DNA from 2 places in the Chitinophaga oryzae genome. Region 1 is predicted to be linked to the other one. Evidence: riboswitches for the same ligand, from Rfam matches in the RefSeq annotation. Region 1 holds a riboswitch; the other holds the start of a gene.
What was found. Region 1 has a riboswitch for S-adenosylmethionine ahead of HF324_RS12550 (trans-sulfuration enzyme family protein). Riboswitches for the same ligand answer to the same signal wherever they lie in the genome.
Positions count from the first base shown of each region.

Region 2: it holds a riboswitch for S-adenosylmethionine, as region 1 does, so the genes downstream of both, HF324_RS07325 (trans-sulfuration enzyme family protein) here and HF324_RS12550 (trans-sulfuration enzyme family protein) in region 1, are expected to answer to the same signal.

Region 1 covers NZ_CP051204.2:2,999,132-3,007,037, reverse strand. The annotation lists gene HF324_RS12565 (sulfite exporter TauE/SafE family protein) at 89-1,069, shown strand; gene HF324_RS12560 (NirD/YgiW/YdeI family stress tolerance protein) at 1,081-1,410, opposite strand; gene HF324_RS12555 (dicarboxylate/amino acid:cation symporter) at 1,558-2,769, shown strand; gene HF324_RS12550 (trans-sulfuration enzyme family protein) at 2,720-3,898, opposite strand; SAM riboswitch class I at 4,080-4,190, opposite strand; gene HF324_RS12545 (NAD-dependent epimerase/dehydratase family protein) at 4,262-5,182, opposite strand; gene HF324_RS12540 (YdcF family protein) at 5,244-6,467, opposite strand; gene HF324_RS12535 (ATP-binding protein) at 6,727-7,906, shown strand, end outside.
Region 2 covers NZ_CP051204.2:1,749,044-1,756,949, reverse strand. The annotation lists gene lipA (lipoyl synthase) at 1-390, opposite strand, end outside; gene HF324_RS07340 (hypothetical protein) at 427-1,263, opposite strand; gene HF324_RS07335 (OsmC family protein) at 1,449-1,856, shown strand; gene HF324_RS07330 (DUF2851 family protein) at 2,045-3,325, opposite strand; SAM riboswitch class I at 3,455-3,575, shown strand; gene HF324_RS07325 (trans-sulfuration enzyme family protein) at 3,754-4,932, shown strand; gene HF324_RS07320 (homoserine dehydrogenase) at 4,996-6,177, shown strand; gene HF324_RS07315 (Maf family protein) at 6,277-6,846, opposite strand; gene HF324_RS07310 (geranylgeranylglycerol-phosphate geranylgeranyltransferase) at 6,871-7,812, opposite strand; gene HF324_RS07305 (KdsC family phosphatase) at 7,826-7,906, opposite strand, start outside.

The sequences.
Region 1 (7,906 bases):
CCGGTGGCAAAAAAATTTTCGAAATAGTCTACTAATTTCATAGAGTTTATGTATTTTGTGAAGAATTTGGCTGGCATATTTTTTTTAAATGGAGAAAGAAACAACTTCACTGGTCACCACGGTGCCTGCGGAAGAAGCGGCATTGAAGCCCTTGCTGGTTGGCGGGGCGGTGACAGGCGGCGATACTGCCGCCGCGGTTAAAAAGCAGCGATGGATTTACTGGTTAACGGGCATTCTGCTCCTGGTGGTCACACTGGTCCTGGTATGGTACCTGGTGCCGGAGTTCAGGGTGCATGTGGAAGATGTGCCGCCCACCTTTTATTATTTCCTGGCAGCAGGCTTCCTGTTTGCCATGATCGATGGGGCGATCGGCATGTCGTACGGTATTACCTCCACCACCTTCTCCCTCAGCATGGGCATCCCGCCTGCTTCAGCCAGCACGGCGGTGCATATTTCGGAGATCCTCAGCAACGGCATCGCCGGATGGATGCACTTCAAAATGGGCAATGTCAACAAAAAGCTGTTTAAAATCCTGATCATTCCCGGTATCACCGGTGCTGTGATCGGCGCCTACCTCCTCTCCTCCCTCGAGCATTATTCGATGTATACCAAACCGGTAGTGTCGCTGTACACCCTGATCCTGGGCTCCGTGATCTTCAAAAGGGCGATTCAGGCGCAGCGTGCGCGGAAAACCGGGAAGAAAATAAAGCGTATCGGGTTACTGGGCTTTGGCGGTGGCTTCATCGACGCCATCGGCGGCGGCGGATGGGGGTCCATCGTGTTGTCTTCGCTGATTGCCGGCGGCAGGCATCCGCGTTTTTCACTCGGCACGGTAAAGGCTACCCGTTTTTTTATCGCCATGCTCAGCTCTCTCACCTTTGTGGCGGCCCTCTCCCATGTTCACTGGGATGCGGTGCTTGGACTGGTGATCGGCAGCGCGGTGGCATCGCCTATCGCAGCCAGGGTGTCCAATAAAATTTCTGCCAAAACCATTATGATGGCCGTATCGCTTATCGTGATCGCCGCCAGCATCAAGAGTATCTACACCTTTGTATTTAAGATATTGTAATCAGCATCTGTCTAATCATGCGTTACAGGCCGGTTAGCCGTCAGGGTGACCGGCCTGTTTATTTCATATTGCACCAGCGCTTCCACGATCACCTCTTCCCGGTCGCTGAAAGGCTTGCCCGGCAGGTACTTATCGGCGATGTCCACCCGTATCTCCGCCGTGCGGTCTTCCAGCAGATAAGTGGACTTACCGACCTTGCCGGTAATATATCCCCGGATCTTTACCGTTACGCTGTCTGTCGTCAGCTGGCGCGCATATTTCAGGACTTCTCCTACGGTATAGTATTTTTTCTGCGCCGAAAAACACAACGGTAATAATAAACCCAGTAACAAACATTTCATATGGTCGATGTTGGTTTGATAGTGTAACAATCAAAAGGGAGAAAAGGTTACACGTATAGGCGCCGGCGTTGTGACAAACTGCTGAAATTCATATTTAAATAATATGAGTGAAATGTACTAGCTTTCGGGGGTAATAAATTTCCTTTTATGGAAGTCCTCAAAAACTACCGTGGTATATTCTGGCTGCTGGGCGGAATTATCGCCGGTTCCGTCGCCGGACTGCTATTGGGTCCCCGTGTGGAGATCATCAAACCTGTCGGTGATATTTTTCTGAACCTTTTGTTTACCGCTGTCATACCGCTGGTATTTTTTGCCATTGCCTCCGCTATCGCGCATATCGACGCATCGCACCGGCTGGGCAGGGTGTTGGGCGTGATGTCGCTCGTATTTCTGAGTACGCTGCTTATCGCCGCTTTCCTGACTATCGTTGCCGTATGGGTATTTCCTATTCATCAAAAAGTGGTGCTGGCACCGATTGCCGAACCCGGCAGCACCGGAACTTTCGGGGACCAGCTCACCCGCCTGCTCACTGTCAGCGAGTTTTATGAATTGCTTTCCCGCAGGAACATGCTGCCGTTTATTATCTTTTCTGTATTAACCGGGATGGCCGCCATGCGGGCGGGAGAACGGGGTGCCTCTTTCCGGCGGTTCCTGCATTCGGGCAACGAGGTAATGAAAGACCTGCTGACATTACTCATGAAGGCGGCCCCGCTGGGGCTCGGCGCTTATTTCGCCTACCAGGTGGGCACTGTGGGACCACAACTGTTCGGTACCTACGCCCATTCACTGGGTATCTATTATGGTTTCGGTACTATTTATTTCCTGGTCGGTTTCAGCTTCTACGCCTTTGTAGCCGGTGGTTTCAAAGGAATAAAGATCTTCTGGAAAAACAACATCATTCCCACCCTTACCGCTGTGGGCACCGGCAGCAGTATCGCTACTATCCCGGCCAACCTCGAAGCGGTACACAAAATGGGCGTGCCTGCGTCTGTAGGCAATGTGGTGGTGCCGTTAGGCGCCACGTTGCACAAAGATGGCTCCAGCATCAGTTCCATCATCAAGATGGCGGTGGTTTTCGCTATGTTCGGCAAAGGGTTCGACAGTGTCAACGTCATCGTCATGGCGCTGGGCATTACCGTCATTGTCAGCATCGTGGAAGGCGGTATTCCCAATGGCGGTTACATCGGTGAACTGCTGGTGATGTCTGTATATGGTTTTCCACCGGAAGCGCTCCCGCCGCTGATGGTCATCGGCACGCTGGTAGACCCGCTGGCCACCATCCTGAACGCGACGGGAGACAACGTGGCCGCTATGCTGGTAAACCGGTTTCTGCCAAAGCGGCCTGCGGTAAGTGTTTGAAGGCCTGCTCCAGATCGGCGAGCAGGTCGTTCGCTTCTTCAAGACCTATCGATAAACGTATCAGGCTGTCGCTCACACCGGCAGCTTTTCTTTTTTCCGCCGGAATGGATTTATGCGTCATGGTAGCGGGATGACTAAGCAGGCTTTTAATACCGCCCAGGCTCTCCGCCAGCTTAAAGTAACGGGTGTGGGTGACAAAAGCCGTGGCGGCTTCCGCGTTGTCGTCTTTCAGGGTAAAAGAGATGATGCCGCCGAAACCTTTGCTTTGCTGTTTCGCCAGTGCGTGACCAGGATGTGAAGGCAGGCCGGGATAAAACACCCTGTCCACCGCCGGATGCTGTTCCAGGTATTCAGCGATCACCTGCGCCGTGGCCACATGCTGGCGGATGCGCAGATGCAATGTTTCGATGCCGCGTATCAGCAGGAAGCTGTCGAATGGCGACAGGATGGCGCCACAGGCATTCTGATAGAACTTAATCTCCTCTCCCAGTTGCGGTGTTTTGGAGACTACTACGCCGGCAATCAGGTCACTGTGCCCGCCGAGGTATTTGGTGGCGCTGTGGACCACCAGATCTGCGCCGAGGGCCAGCGGCTGCTGCAATACAGGCGATGCGAAGGTATTGTCCACACAAAGCAGACAGTTGCTCGCTTTGGCGATGCGGCTGATAGCCGCGATATCGGAGATCTTCAGCGTAGGATTGGTGGGCGTTTCCAGCCATATCAGGCGGGTATTGGGCGTAATGGCCTGGAATACCGCCTGTGTATCGGAGGTGTCCACATAGTGTACTTTAATACCGAATTTCTCGTACACCTTATGAAAGAGACGGAAAGCGCCGCCATAGATATCATCTACCGCAACAATTTCATCTCCGGCTTTCAGCAGTTTGATAACTGCGTCTATGGCTGCCAGACCGCTGGCAAACGCAGATGCGGCCGCTCCGCCTTCAAGGCCGGCAATGATTTTTTCTGCTGTTTCGCGGGTGGGGTTGTTGGACCGGGCATAGTCATATCCTTTGTTAACGCCGGGAGCATCCTGTACAAAAGTGGATGTCTGGTAGATGGGAACAGCGATAGCGCCTGTTTGCGGATCTACGGGAATAGAATGGATCAGTGATGTGATGGTGCTCATCTTTACTTGTTTTTTAATTTGATGAAAAAATGAATAAACAAGTTCTTATGCAGCGCCAATCAATTTCGGGATTTGGGTATTTTGGAATTTAGGGATTTAAAAAAAATGCAGCGAAGAAATGGTACTCTTCGCTGCATTTTAAATATCTAAATATGAAAATCAATAAATCTCTAAATGTAGATACTTATCTTTCCCGGTTTCGCCGGGATGGATGCAGCACCTTTCATCAGTGCCCTGATGAAGGTTGCTAAGGTATCGTCGGGCCATTTCCCTCCTCCTTTCTTGATAAGCGATTGAAAGAACTGGTGCAAAGATAGGACACAAATTCAAACTGCCAAATTTATTTCCTACAAATTTTGTAGACTATTGATATTCCAGGGTGAGCCTCACCCCTTCTTCGTATGAAGTGGGTTTTACATTAAAGTGTTGTTCGAATTTGGATGAATCAAAGATATAGGGGTAGTTATTTTGATACAGCATCTCTCCCAGTTCCCGGATGGTGGTATCGAACAAACCGGTAAGGCCGATCAGGAATCCGTTCAGCTTCATATACTTCGGCTTTACGCCCATCTGTGCAGCGATGAGCGCCATATACCCTTTCCCGTCCGGAGCCGGATTGCTGGTGGGCAGGTGCCATACCTGGTTGAACGAGGATTCATCCTGGGAAAGCAGGTAAAGTCCTCTGCCTGCATCTGGGGTGAAGGTGTAGCTGTGCGTGACGTTATCTTTCCCGAGCCACATGGCGGAACTGTTTTTGCGGAATTTATCGATGATCAGCAGGTTGAGGAAGCCGGTCTTATCCGCGCCGGGGCCGTAGAAATCCGCTGCCCTTGCGATGGTAGCGGTAAGGCGGCCGGCTTTTACCTCGTCCATCAGCTGGGTAGCGATGGCGGCGCGGATCTTTCCTTTTTTGCTGACGGGGTGATAGGACTCAGATTCTTTCATGGGCCCGTTGACTAACCCGTAGGGGTATACGTTATCGAAGAAAATCAGTTTCGCGCCTTCCGCTTTGCAGGCATCGATGACGTTGGTCATGATGCGGGGCCAAAGGGCGCCCCAAACCTTATGGTCATATTTCAGGCCGGCGGTGAGGAAGACTACTTTGGCGCCGGTTACGGCGCGGCGGGTTTGGGCGGCGTCCGTAATATCGGCAGCCACCAGGTCGGTGATACCGGCAACAGCTTGCGGGGAGCGGCTTACCAGGCGTACCTGTTTTCCGTTTTTTACCAGTTCTTTTGCCAGTTCGTTAGCGATTACGCCACCGGCGCCGAGGATAGTGTACATGTTGTGTGTTTTATGAACAGGAAGAAAGACGATTTACCATAGCACATATTGTATATCACGATCACGGATCGAGGGGATCCATGGAATTGGCCTGCAGCGATTGCAGGTCCGGCATAAAAGAGAGATAGTACAGGTCGGCCTGCTGTATGTCAACCGCCGGCTGGTAGTTCAGTTCCTCTTCACAGCGTTTGCCGAACACCGGGCTGCTCACATAATAGAGTTGCATCGCATCTGAAACGCACAGCATCCGTTTTTGCAGGGGCATGCCGCTTTTCCAGGCGATGCGGACGGCATTGCGCACATTGGTGGTGGTATGCCGGGCATGGGGTTCCACGATGATGGCGTTTGCCGGTACTTTCAGTTCATCGACCATATATTTCTTCATCTCTACGGCTTCTGCATAAGGCGTTCCGAACGGATGCACATGTCCTCCGGAGACGATGATAAACGGCGCGCTCCCTTTCCGGTACATCTCCGCCCCGATACGGCAGCGGTTTTTGCCGGCGTCGCTGATAGGATCGTTGTTACCCGGACCGGCGCCGGGGATGAGCAATGCAGAGTAGGTGTATTTGTCCCAGTTGACCGACTTCACTTTCGCATAGGCGCCGGCGTTAGTTTCTTCCAGGGGCATGTACCGGGCGCACTCATCGTGTTTGTTGAGCAGCAGCAGCCCGATCGCCACCTCCAGCGACGACTGGAAAAACAACGGGGCACGTGTTTTTTTCCGGGTGCTCAACAGCTGCGTCAGCGAGTCCTTATAAGCCGGGCTTTCTACGTAAAAGGCGGCTGAATCTATTTTAGGGTACCGGAACCCTTTATTGGTCGTATAGGCGTTGAGGATATAGTTCACGCCACGGGCGGCATCCTGCCAGGCTTTTGTCAGCAGCGTGCTGTCGGGGCTGGCGGCATACAGTTGGAAAAAACCGGAGCGGCGCATGTGCTGCAGGAGGACACCCATTTCCCGGGGGTGTTGCTGCAGCAATTGCGTCCAGCGGGTGCTGAACCGGGCGACCGTTGCGTCGTCAAACCGGAGGTCTTCCGGTGTGCGGGACGACCGGAGCTTTCCGCGGAAGATATTGTTCCAGCGTTGCTGGACAGTGTCTTTCACCAGGAGGTCACTGACCGCCGGCAGTTGTTCCAACAGGGTAAACAGGTAAAAGTTCCTGTTTACGATGATGTTCTTTGCATTCAGCTGGCGGTAACCGGGATCCGGTGCAGGGGATTGAGCAGCAGCAGTCAGTATGCCGGAGCAAATCAGGGCTATGATCCAGAGATAGTACTTCATATCGTCCACGAAAGTGTTATTGATGCAGAATAGAGGGCAATGTACAAATTACCTTTAAATAACATTTACTTGAATATAGAATTTAAAAAACGAATAATACATACATAATAATAATATATATAACATTTGTATTCAAAACACATACCCATCAACATATTCACTATAAGTGGCTTTTACCAGCGATACGGAAAATGAGTTAATTTCACATCGCCGGAGAGTGACATTGACTCTTTCGTGCCAACTACCAATCCATGCAATAATGTACAACGCCCACGAAAGAAAAAGTTTTTTCCGGTTCGCAGTCGTCATCCTGATGGTAATCATCCTGGTTACTTTCTTTATGATTATTGTGCTGCGCAAGCGGGCTTCCGACCAGTTGAGTGCGGGTGTGAGGGACCTTGTGGCCACCAAAACGGACGCGGGGCATATTGACCAGGCCGTGCAATTGTTATATGCAGCTGACAATGATTTCCGTTTTTACACCCTTACTTACGATCCGGCTTATCTCCACTCGTACGTAGCTTCCCTGGAGGCGGTGAGTTCTCATATTGATACTGCTATCGGCACAGTCTCCAAACAGAAACAAGTGCAGGAGCTGCTGGCAGACAAGGAAGCGAAGACACAGTTGTTTCTCCATACCCGGCTGTATGTGGACTCCCTGCTGCAACTGTCGCAGCAATGGGATACTACCGCCACGCCGGTCGTGATACAGGAACTGAAAAAGATAAAACTGCCGCAGCGGGAACAGATAGATACCATTATCACTTCCTCGTCTTCCACGGTAAAACCTAAAAAGAAACTGCTGGGCCGCATCAAGGACGCCATTTCCAACAAGGCGGCGGTGCAGACCAACCAGGAAATAAAGGTCATCAAACGGGATGCCGGCGGCGACAGCCAGGGCACCGTGATTTCTGCGGCAGACCTGAAGCGGATGCAACAGAGTTACCAGCAGTTCATGCGGCAGGCGGCGCAGAGTCATGCCAATCTTAACCGTAAAGAATATGCGCTGGTAATGGCCAATCAAAGGTTATTCAACGCCCTTCAGCAGGTGCTGGCCAATCTGCGGAAAAACATGGTGGCGGAAACGGACAAGAAACGGTCCCTGTTGAGCCAGAACATCGGCAACTCCCTTTACACCATGGACCGGCACACCTATTGGGAAATTCCTTTATTGTTATTATTGACCGGTATCATCATTTATGGTATCATCCGGTTGTACCGGTATGATCTCGCCCTGCTTCGTTCCAAGCAGCAGGCGGAGAAATTCGCGCGGCAGAAGAGTGAATTTGCCTCTACCATGAGCCACGAAATACGGACGCCGATCCACTCCCTGCTGGGTTATACCAGCCAGCTGGAGCGGGAGCAGCCCGGGGAGACTTCCGCCGCTATCCGCAATTCCGCAGAGATGCTGTTGTCGGTGGTTAATAATGTACTGGATT
Region 2 (7,906 bases), 1.3 Mb from region 1:
GGCCCAGATAATGGAACCGCCGTCTTTCAGCTCGTCCCTGTCTACGGAGGTGATCACCGCATGTTTTACCTTCATGAGGTAGATGGCCTCGGCTACACGCTGCGGCTCATCGAAGTCCACGGCTTCCGGACGGCCGGTGGCCACGGCACAGAAGCCGCAGCTGCGGGTACAGATATTGCCCAGGATCATGAAAGTGGCTGTACCGGCGCCCCAGCACTCGCCCATATTGGGACAGTTGCCGCTTTCACAGATGGTATGTAATTTATGGGTATCTACCAGGTTTCTTACCTGTTTGTAGTTTTCGCCTATCGGTAACTTAACGCGCAGCCAGTCTGGCTTCTTCACTCTGGTGGTGGCTGGTTCTGCTGCTATAACGGGTAGTTCTTGCATCGTTAACTCCTTTCTTTAAAAAAACAAAGTTAACACTTATCTCCTATTCCAGCGCTTACCAAATTGCAAGCTAACATATGCATTAAAAAAGAACTGTTTATCTTTCTGTTCTGCCATAATCTGTATCTTTTTTGAATACATTTCGGCGTTCACCCCCACCTCGAGGGCGCTGACAATTTCATTGAAATGGGCCCAGTCGAAACGGAGACCGGCCCGTGCGTGCAGCCCCGGTACAAAGTTCAGATCGCTCCATCCTTTGCCGAAACCGGCGGCGCCGATGATCTTATCTTCCTTGAGGAAGTTATTGTCCGGGTTGTTGGGGTCATATTTCACTTCCCTTTCAGGACCGTCCTGGCTTTTTACGTTGACATAATAGGGTTTGAGCAGCCCCAGCGTGATACCGCCATAATAGATAGCGTCTACCTCTACCCCGTTTTTATTGGCTTTGCCCCCGATCAGGTAACGCTGGCCGATGCCCAGCTTGGCCTGGTAGAAATTATTCACCTTACCATATATAAAAGGCCTCTCCGTAAAGGAAAAGCCGCTGCCGCCGGTACCCTGGCGCTTGGTTTCCTTGGGGTCCTTTTTCTCCGCGAATTCAAACTGGAAATAATTCACCACCTTCCGGCTCTTGCGGTAGCCCATTTCCACAAAACCGGACCAGCCATCGGTATTCAGACGGGCGCCCACGGAAAAGTCGCGCTGGAACAGGTTCTCCCCCTCTTCCTGCTCACGGAAAACGGAGATCCGCTTCAGTTTACGCTGTTCTTTTTCGCTTTTTTTCGAGGAGGGTGCAGATTCCCGGCCTGTTGTCTGTGCGTACAACCCGCCGCTGATGGTTGCTAAAAATAGGATGATGTATAATTTCTTCACAGTGAATGGGCTATTATTGTAATAAATAAACGCTTGAACAAAGGTATTGTTATATTAATATTACAAACGTACCTAATTTTTTTTGAGTTTGCCAGGCCATCTTCTCCGGTCTTCCTGATCTACTAAAAATACATTTATTTTACGGTTGAAATCAAACCGCTAAAACATCTCCTAAAAATAAAATTATGGCAACAGCTGAAATAATTTACAACGGCGATCTGAGAACCACCGCTACGCACCTGAAGTCCGGCACTGTGATTGAAACCGACGCCCCGACCGACAACCAGGGCAAAGGCGAACGCTTTTCCCCCACCGACCTGGTAGCCACCGCACTGGGCAACTGTATGCTCACCATCATGGGCATCAAAGCCAGAGATAACAACTGGAACATCGAAGGCACCAAAGTGAGCATCACCAAGATCATGGGCACCGACCCCCGCCGCATCACCGGCATCACCGTGGTTTTTGACATGCCGGCCGGCCACAACCTCGGCGAAAAGGAAAGGACGATCCTCGAAAGAACCGCCCATACCTGCCCGGTAGCCTACAGCATCCACCCGGATATCAAACAGGAGATTACGTTCAACTGGTAGTTTCCCGCCAAGCCGTCACGCAAAGGCGCAAAGCAGCAAAGACGCAAAGAATAAAATATAAGCGAGCAGAGAAAGCAAAGGAGCGAAGATCAAAATCTGATCTTCGCTCCTTTGCTTTCTTATAATTCTTATCAATCCTTTGCGTCTTTGCTGCTTTGCGCCTTTGCGTGACGGCTTGGCGGGAACTTCTATTGCGAGAGTATCCGCGTTCCTACGGCACATTCAAGGCATCTTTTCTGTTCACAGTAATATTGTTTCAGTTCCAGCATGGCCTGTGAGCCCAATGCCTGCCCCGGCGCCACGCCCAGCTGTTCCCATTCCCGGATGATATGGTTGTCTTCCGGCGGCAGTTCGTGCAACAGGGCAAGCGCCAGCTCCTGGTAATCGGGCCGTTGTACCTGGCGGCCATACAGGTGCATCAGCGGCAGTACGCTGTTGATCAGCACGGCGTGCAGCGCCTGTCGTCCCGGCTGGCGCGCTTTCCCGACGGGGTGATCAAACCGGTAGTGGGTATGCCAGTACGGAGAAGGGGGCGCGGAGAACAGCTGTTCCAGCTGCCGGCGGGCCGCCACGTCCAGCAGGGCGGTAAACAGCCGGCGGCTGCGTTGCAGCAATGCCGCCAAAGCGGCTATGCGCATGGTGGGAAAGGAAGACGGGCGCATCCGCAGCCAGCGCCAGCCATGGGCGGGCAACGGCTCCAGCCGGTGCTCCTCCCGCAGCCGGCGGTATACCTGTTGTAACTGCAAGGGATATACGTCGGAAAAGGCCGTTTCCAGCATGCCTGCCTGTCCAAACAGCAGCGCTTCCGTAGCCAGCGGCTGGTCGTGGTACTGCTGCAGCAGCCGGTAGGGCAGCGATTGTGCCAGGGCCAGGAATGCCGGGGCATTGACCGGCGCGCCATAACTGCGGGCCACCGCCCAGTAGCAGGTCTCCTCCCAGTCGTGGCGGTTGACCGACAGCCAGTGCTGCAGCTCCTGCTGCCGCCGCTCCCAGCGCTGCGCCAGCAGGCGGTCCTGCCAGGAAGTCCATACCAGCGGCGGCACACGGCCGGCATGGGTGCTGCAGGGCACAAATGCGGCCGACTGCCGCAGCTCTTCATACCGTTGCAGCAACAGGTTGGAGATATACGGCTGCAGCTCCAGGCAGCGTATATGCCCGCCGATACCGGCAGGCAGGTCGTGCACATACACGATGTGTAAAATGATATGCCCGTACTGCGCATTGCCGGCATGGCCATGCCGGTGCCAGTCGGACGAGCGCAGATGCAGCTCCACCGGGCCTGCCCATAGAACAGCGCCAATTTTTATCCGGGCGCCCGTAAAATCCGGGCCGCTATGATGATTGTGGGTACCGGGGCTGATCACCTGCACCGTTTCACCGGTGGTGGTCACCAGGCCTTCATGCCGGTACAGCCGGCACTTCCAGATATGCTGGAAAAGCGCTTCAGAGAGCGGGGGGTTAACGTACATAAGATATGGTTGGTCAGTCAAACAATACTATTAAAGATAACAAAACGCGGGCGGCCGGAAAATAAATTTGCCGCCCAAATTTGGAAAATTGATAAAACTGCTGTTACCTTTGCACCCAGTTCTTAACATCACTTATCCAGAAAGGCGGAGGGACTTGGCCCTGCGATGCCTTAGCAACCTTTCCGGACCAGCATTTGGTCGGGAAAAAGGTGCTAATTCCTGCCCCGGTGTTACCGGGGAAAGATAAGTTGGCAGAGATTAATCTTCACCAGATATATAATTGATTCAAAGCTCTTCCAACTCCCGGAGGAGCTTTTTTTATGCCCTCTCCCGCCCACTTCCTGGAAAAAGGTTGTTAAAATAGATTTTTAATGATAAAGTTGCACGAAACTGCGTGACCTTCGTGACATCATTAAAATTTTATTAACATGAAAACAGCTACACAACTGATTCACAGCATTCCGGTAGACGAACTGACAGGCGCCATTTCAGTGCCTATCTATCAGACGTCCACCTTTGTGCAGGAATCACCGGGCATCAATAAAGGTTTTGAATTTTCGCGGGCCAACAATCCCACGCGTAAAGTGCTGGAAGAGCTCATCTGTAGCCTGGAAGAAGGACATGCCGGCTTCGCTTTCGCCAGCGGCATGTCTGCCATCGACGCTGTACTCAAACTGCTGAAGTCCGGCGATGAAATCATGGCAGTGGAAGATACCTACGGCGGCATCTTCCAGATCTTCAACCACATGTTCGAACGCTTCGGCATCAAAGTAAATTTCGTGGACACCAGCAACCTGGACAAGGTTTTGGCCGCCATCACGCCCAAAACCCGTATCATCTGGCTGGAATCTCCTACCAATCCGACTTTGCGCGTCTCTGACATCAAGTCTGTCAGCAAGATCGCCAAACAACACAACATCCTGCTGGCGGTAGACAACACCTTCAGTACTCCGCTGCTGCAGCAGCCACTGACGCTCGGCGCCGATATCGTGATCCACAGCGCGTCCAAATACCTGGCAGGCCACTGCGACGTGATCGCCGGACTGGTAGTGGTGAATTCAAAAGCGCTGGCCGACCAGATACGGTACAACCAGAACATCTCCGGCAGCATCCTGAGCCCGTTCGAAGCCTGGCTCACCATCCGCGGCATTGAAACGCTCTACCTCCGGTTCGAGAAACAATGCAGCAACGCCAGCGCCATCGCCAACTGGCTCGCCGCCCATCCGGCCGTTGACAAAGTGTTCTATCCCGGGCTGGCCACGCATAAAAATCATCACATTGCCCGCAAACAGCAGAAGAACTACGGCGCGCTCGTCAGCTTCTCGCTCAAAGCAGACAATATCAAAAACGCGATCCGCATCGTCAACGCTACCAAGCTGTTTAAACTCGCGGAAAGCTTCGGCGGCGTGAAAAGCATGCTGGCCCACCCGGCCACCATGACACACCGCACCATACCGGAAGAATTCCGGAAAAAAACCGGACTGCAGGACTCCTGCATCCGCCTCTCTGTAGGGATCGAAGATGCAGAAGACCTCATCAACGATCTGAAACAGGCGCTGGATAAACTAAACCATCCGGCAGGCAAACAAATTACTGTTTTACAATAGCTGTCAGCCACCAACGGCCGCCCGCCGGAACACTGACAGCACCAACCAATTATGAACTAAAGTATGGAAAACAAGATCATCAATCTGGGTATTTTCGGTTTCGGCGTCGTAGGCCAGGGCCTCTACGAGGTATTGAACAGAACCAAAGGGATTAATGCACGCATCAAAAAAATCTGTATTAAAGACCCCAACAAATCAAGACCTATCGACAGTAGCTATTTTACAACGGATAAAAATGAAATCCTTGAAGATCCTACTATCGATGTAGTGGTGGAGCTAATCAACGATACAGAAGCCGCTTTCGACATTGTCAGCACTGCCCTTCGCAACGGTAAAGCCGTTGTCAGCGCCAGCAAACGCATGATCGCGGAAAACCTGCCGGCCCTGTACGAACTGCAGTCGGCCAACAAAGTGCCTTTCCTGTACGAAGCCTCCAGCTGCGCTTCTATTCCCATCATCCGCAACCTCGAAGAATATTACGATAACGACCTGCTCAATGCAGTGGAAGGTATCTGTAACGGCTCTACGAATTATATCCTGACCAAAATATTCGAAGAAAACCTCAGCTTCGAAACTGCCCTGCAACAGGCACAGGAACTGGGTTTCGCCGAAACAGACCCCACCCTCGACATCGAAGGCTACGATCCGAAATTCAAACTCGTGATCCTGCTGCTCCACGCTTTCGGCACCTTCGTGAAACCGGAAGAAGTGTACAACTTCGGTATTCACCACCTCAACGACTTCGATATCCAGTTTGCCAAACAACGCAACTGTACCGTTAAACTGATCGCGCAATGCCGCCGCCAGAACGGAAGCGTATTCGCCTATGTGCTGCCGCACCTCGTAAAAGAGCATAACCTGCTGTACGATGTGTACAACGAATACAATGGTATCCTCCTCGAGAGCGCATTCACCGACAAACAGTTCTTCGTGGGCAAAGGCGCCGGCGGTACCGCTACCGGCAGCGCCGTACTGTCAGACATCTCCGCGCTGCTTTACAATTACCGTTATGAATACAAGAAAATCAAACAGAACAACCAGCCCAATTTCACCAACGACGTGAAACTGAAAGTGTACCTGCGCTATAAAACGCCCGACCAGGTAGACCTGGCCGAGTTCTTCAACATCTCTGAAAAATATGAATCACCGGAGTGGAGATATGTAGTGGGCACCATCAACCTGCAAAAACTGAAAGATGCAGGCTGGCTGAAAAAGAAAGACGTTAACCTGTTGGTCCTCGAATAAAACATTGGTGCCATAGGCACAACCAACCACATATACGGGCCAATCCCTTCGGATTGGCCCATTTTTTTTAGAATCCCGGAATCCCGGGCCGGATGATGATCAAATTCGATGGAGTTCTTCCGCCACTTTGCTGATGGGCAGTCCCATCACATTGTAAAAACAGCCATGGATACTGTCAATGCCTACTGCGCCGATCCATTCCTGGATCGCATAAGCGCCGGCTTTGTCATAGGGTTTGAAGTTATCCACATAATACGTTACCTGCTCGTGGGAAAGCGGCTTAAAATGTACGGTGGTAGTCTGTGAGAACGCTTTCTCCTTACCGTTGCAACGGATCACGACCCCTGTGATCACACGGTGTTCCCGGCCGCTGAGCGCGGTAAGGATACGCACGGCATCGTCGCGGTCTTTCGGCTTGCCGATGATGGTTTCATCGAGCACCACTACGGTATCCGCAGCAATGACGATCTCTTCAGGCTGACAAAGCGACGCCACAGCCTCCGCTTTCTGTTGCGCGATATGAACAGGGATCTGTTCGGTGGCCAGTCCGGGAGGATATGTCTCTGCGGTTTCCACCACTCTTACCTCGAAAGGAATGCCTGCCTGTTCCAGCAACTGTTTTCTGCGGGGCGACTGGGAAGCCAGTACTACGGGAGCGCCTTGATACATTTTGATATTTTGATATTTATGGTGCTACAGATAGCATTTAAAAAAGATCATGGATAAAATCCCGGTCAGCATAATCCATTTTACGATGGAGCTGACGCGGTGATAGTGTTCCGGCAGATGGGCTTTCCTGAGTAACACATAAGCATATACGCAGGGGGCCTGTACCAGCAGTACCAGGTAGGCGATAGCGATATACCAGCCCAGCAGCCATACCCTTACTTCCACGGCGATGATGGTCACCTGCAGCGCCAGCAACAGCATATTGCACAGCCTTTTGGCCGGCAGCACGCCCCAGATGATGGGGATGGTACGGCAACCGTCTTTGCTGTCGCCGATCATGTCTTCCAGGTCTTTCACCACTTCGCGTACCATGGAAATAATAAAGGCAAACAAGGCATATACGCCGATGATCTGGATCAGTTTACGGCCGGAGGGCGACATGATGGCCTCGAAGCTCTCGTAGATCTGTTTCTCGTAAAAGCCCACCACGGATACCGACAGAGCGGTCAGCAGGGAGATGACCACATTACCGATCAGCACCTGCCGTTTGAAGGAGGTAGAATAAAACCAGAGCAGCAGGGAGCAGATCACCTGGGTAAAGCCCAGGTAAATCTGGCCGGTTTTCCATGCCACGATAAAACCCAGCGACACGCCTGCCATATTAAATATGGTATGCCAGGCCATGGCCCAGCGGCGGCTGATAATTTTATCCAGCACCATCTTGTCCGGTTTATTGACAATATCGATGTTGATATCAAAATAATCGTTGATAATATAACCCGCGGCCGCAATGAGTATGGTGGAAAGGCTCAGCAGTACAAACTGGACTACCGAGAGGGAGGGTTCTTCGCCACTGCTGTGCAACACCGGCTCCACCACGCAATACTGCAATAAGAACTGGGTAAGGGCAATATAAATGAGGTTGGGATATCTCACCAGCTTAAAAAACGCAGCCCAGAGCTTCATAGTGTTCTGTTTATTATTTCGATGCAATGCCTTCGTCCATCAGCCAGTGATTATTGAGCTTCAGAACTTTTTCTATTACCTCCCGCACGCAACC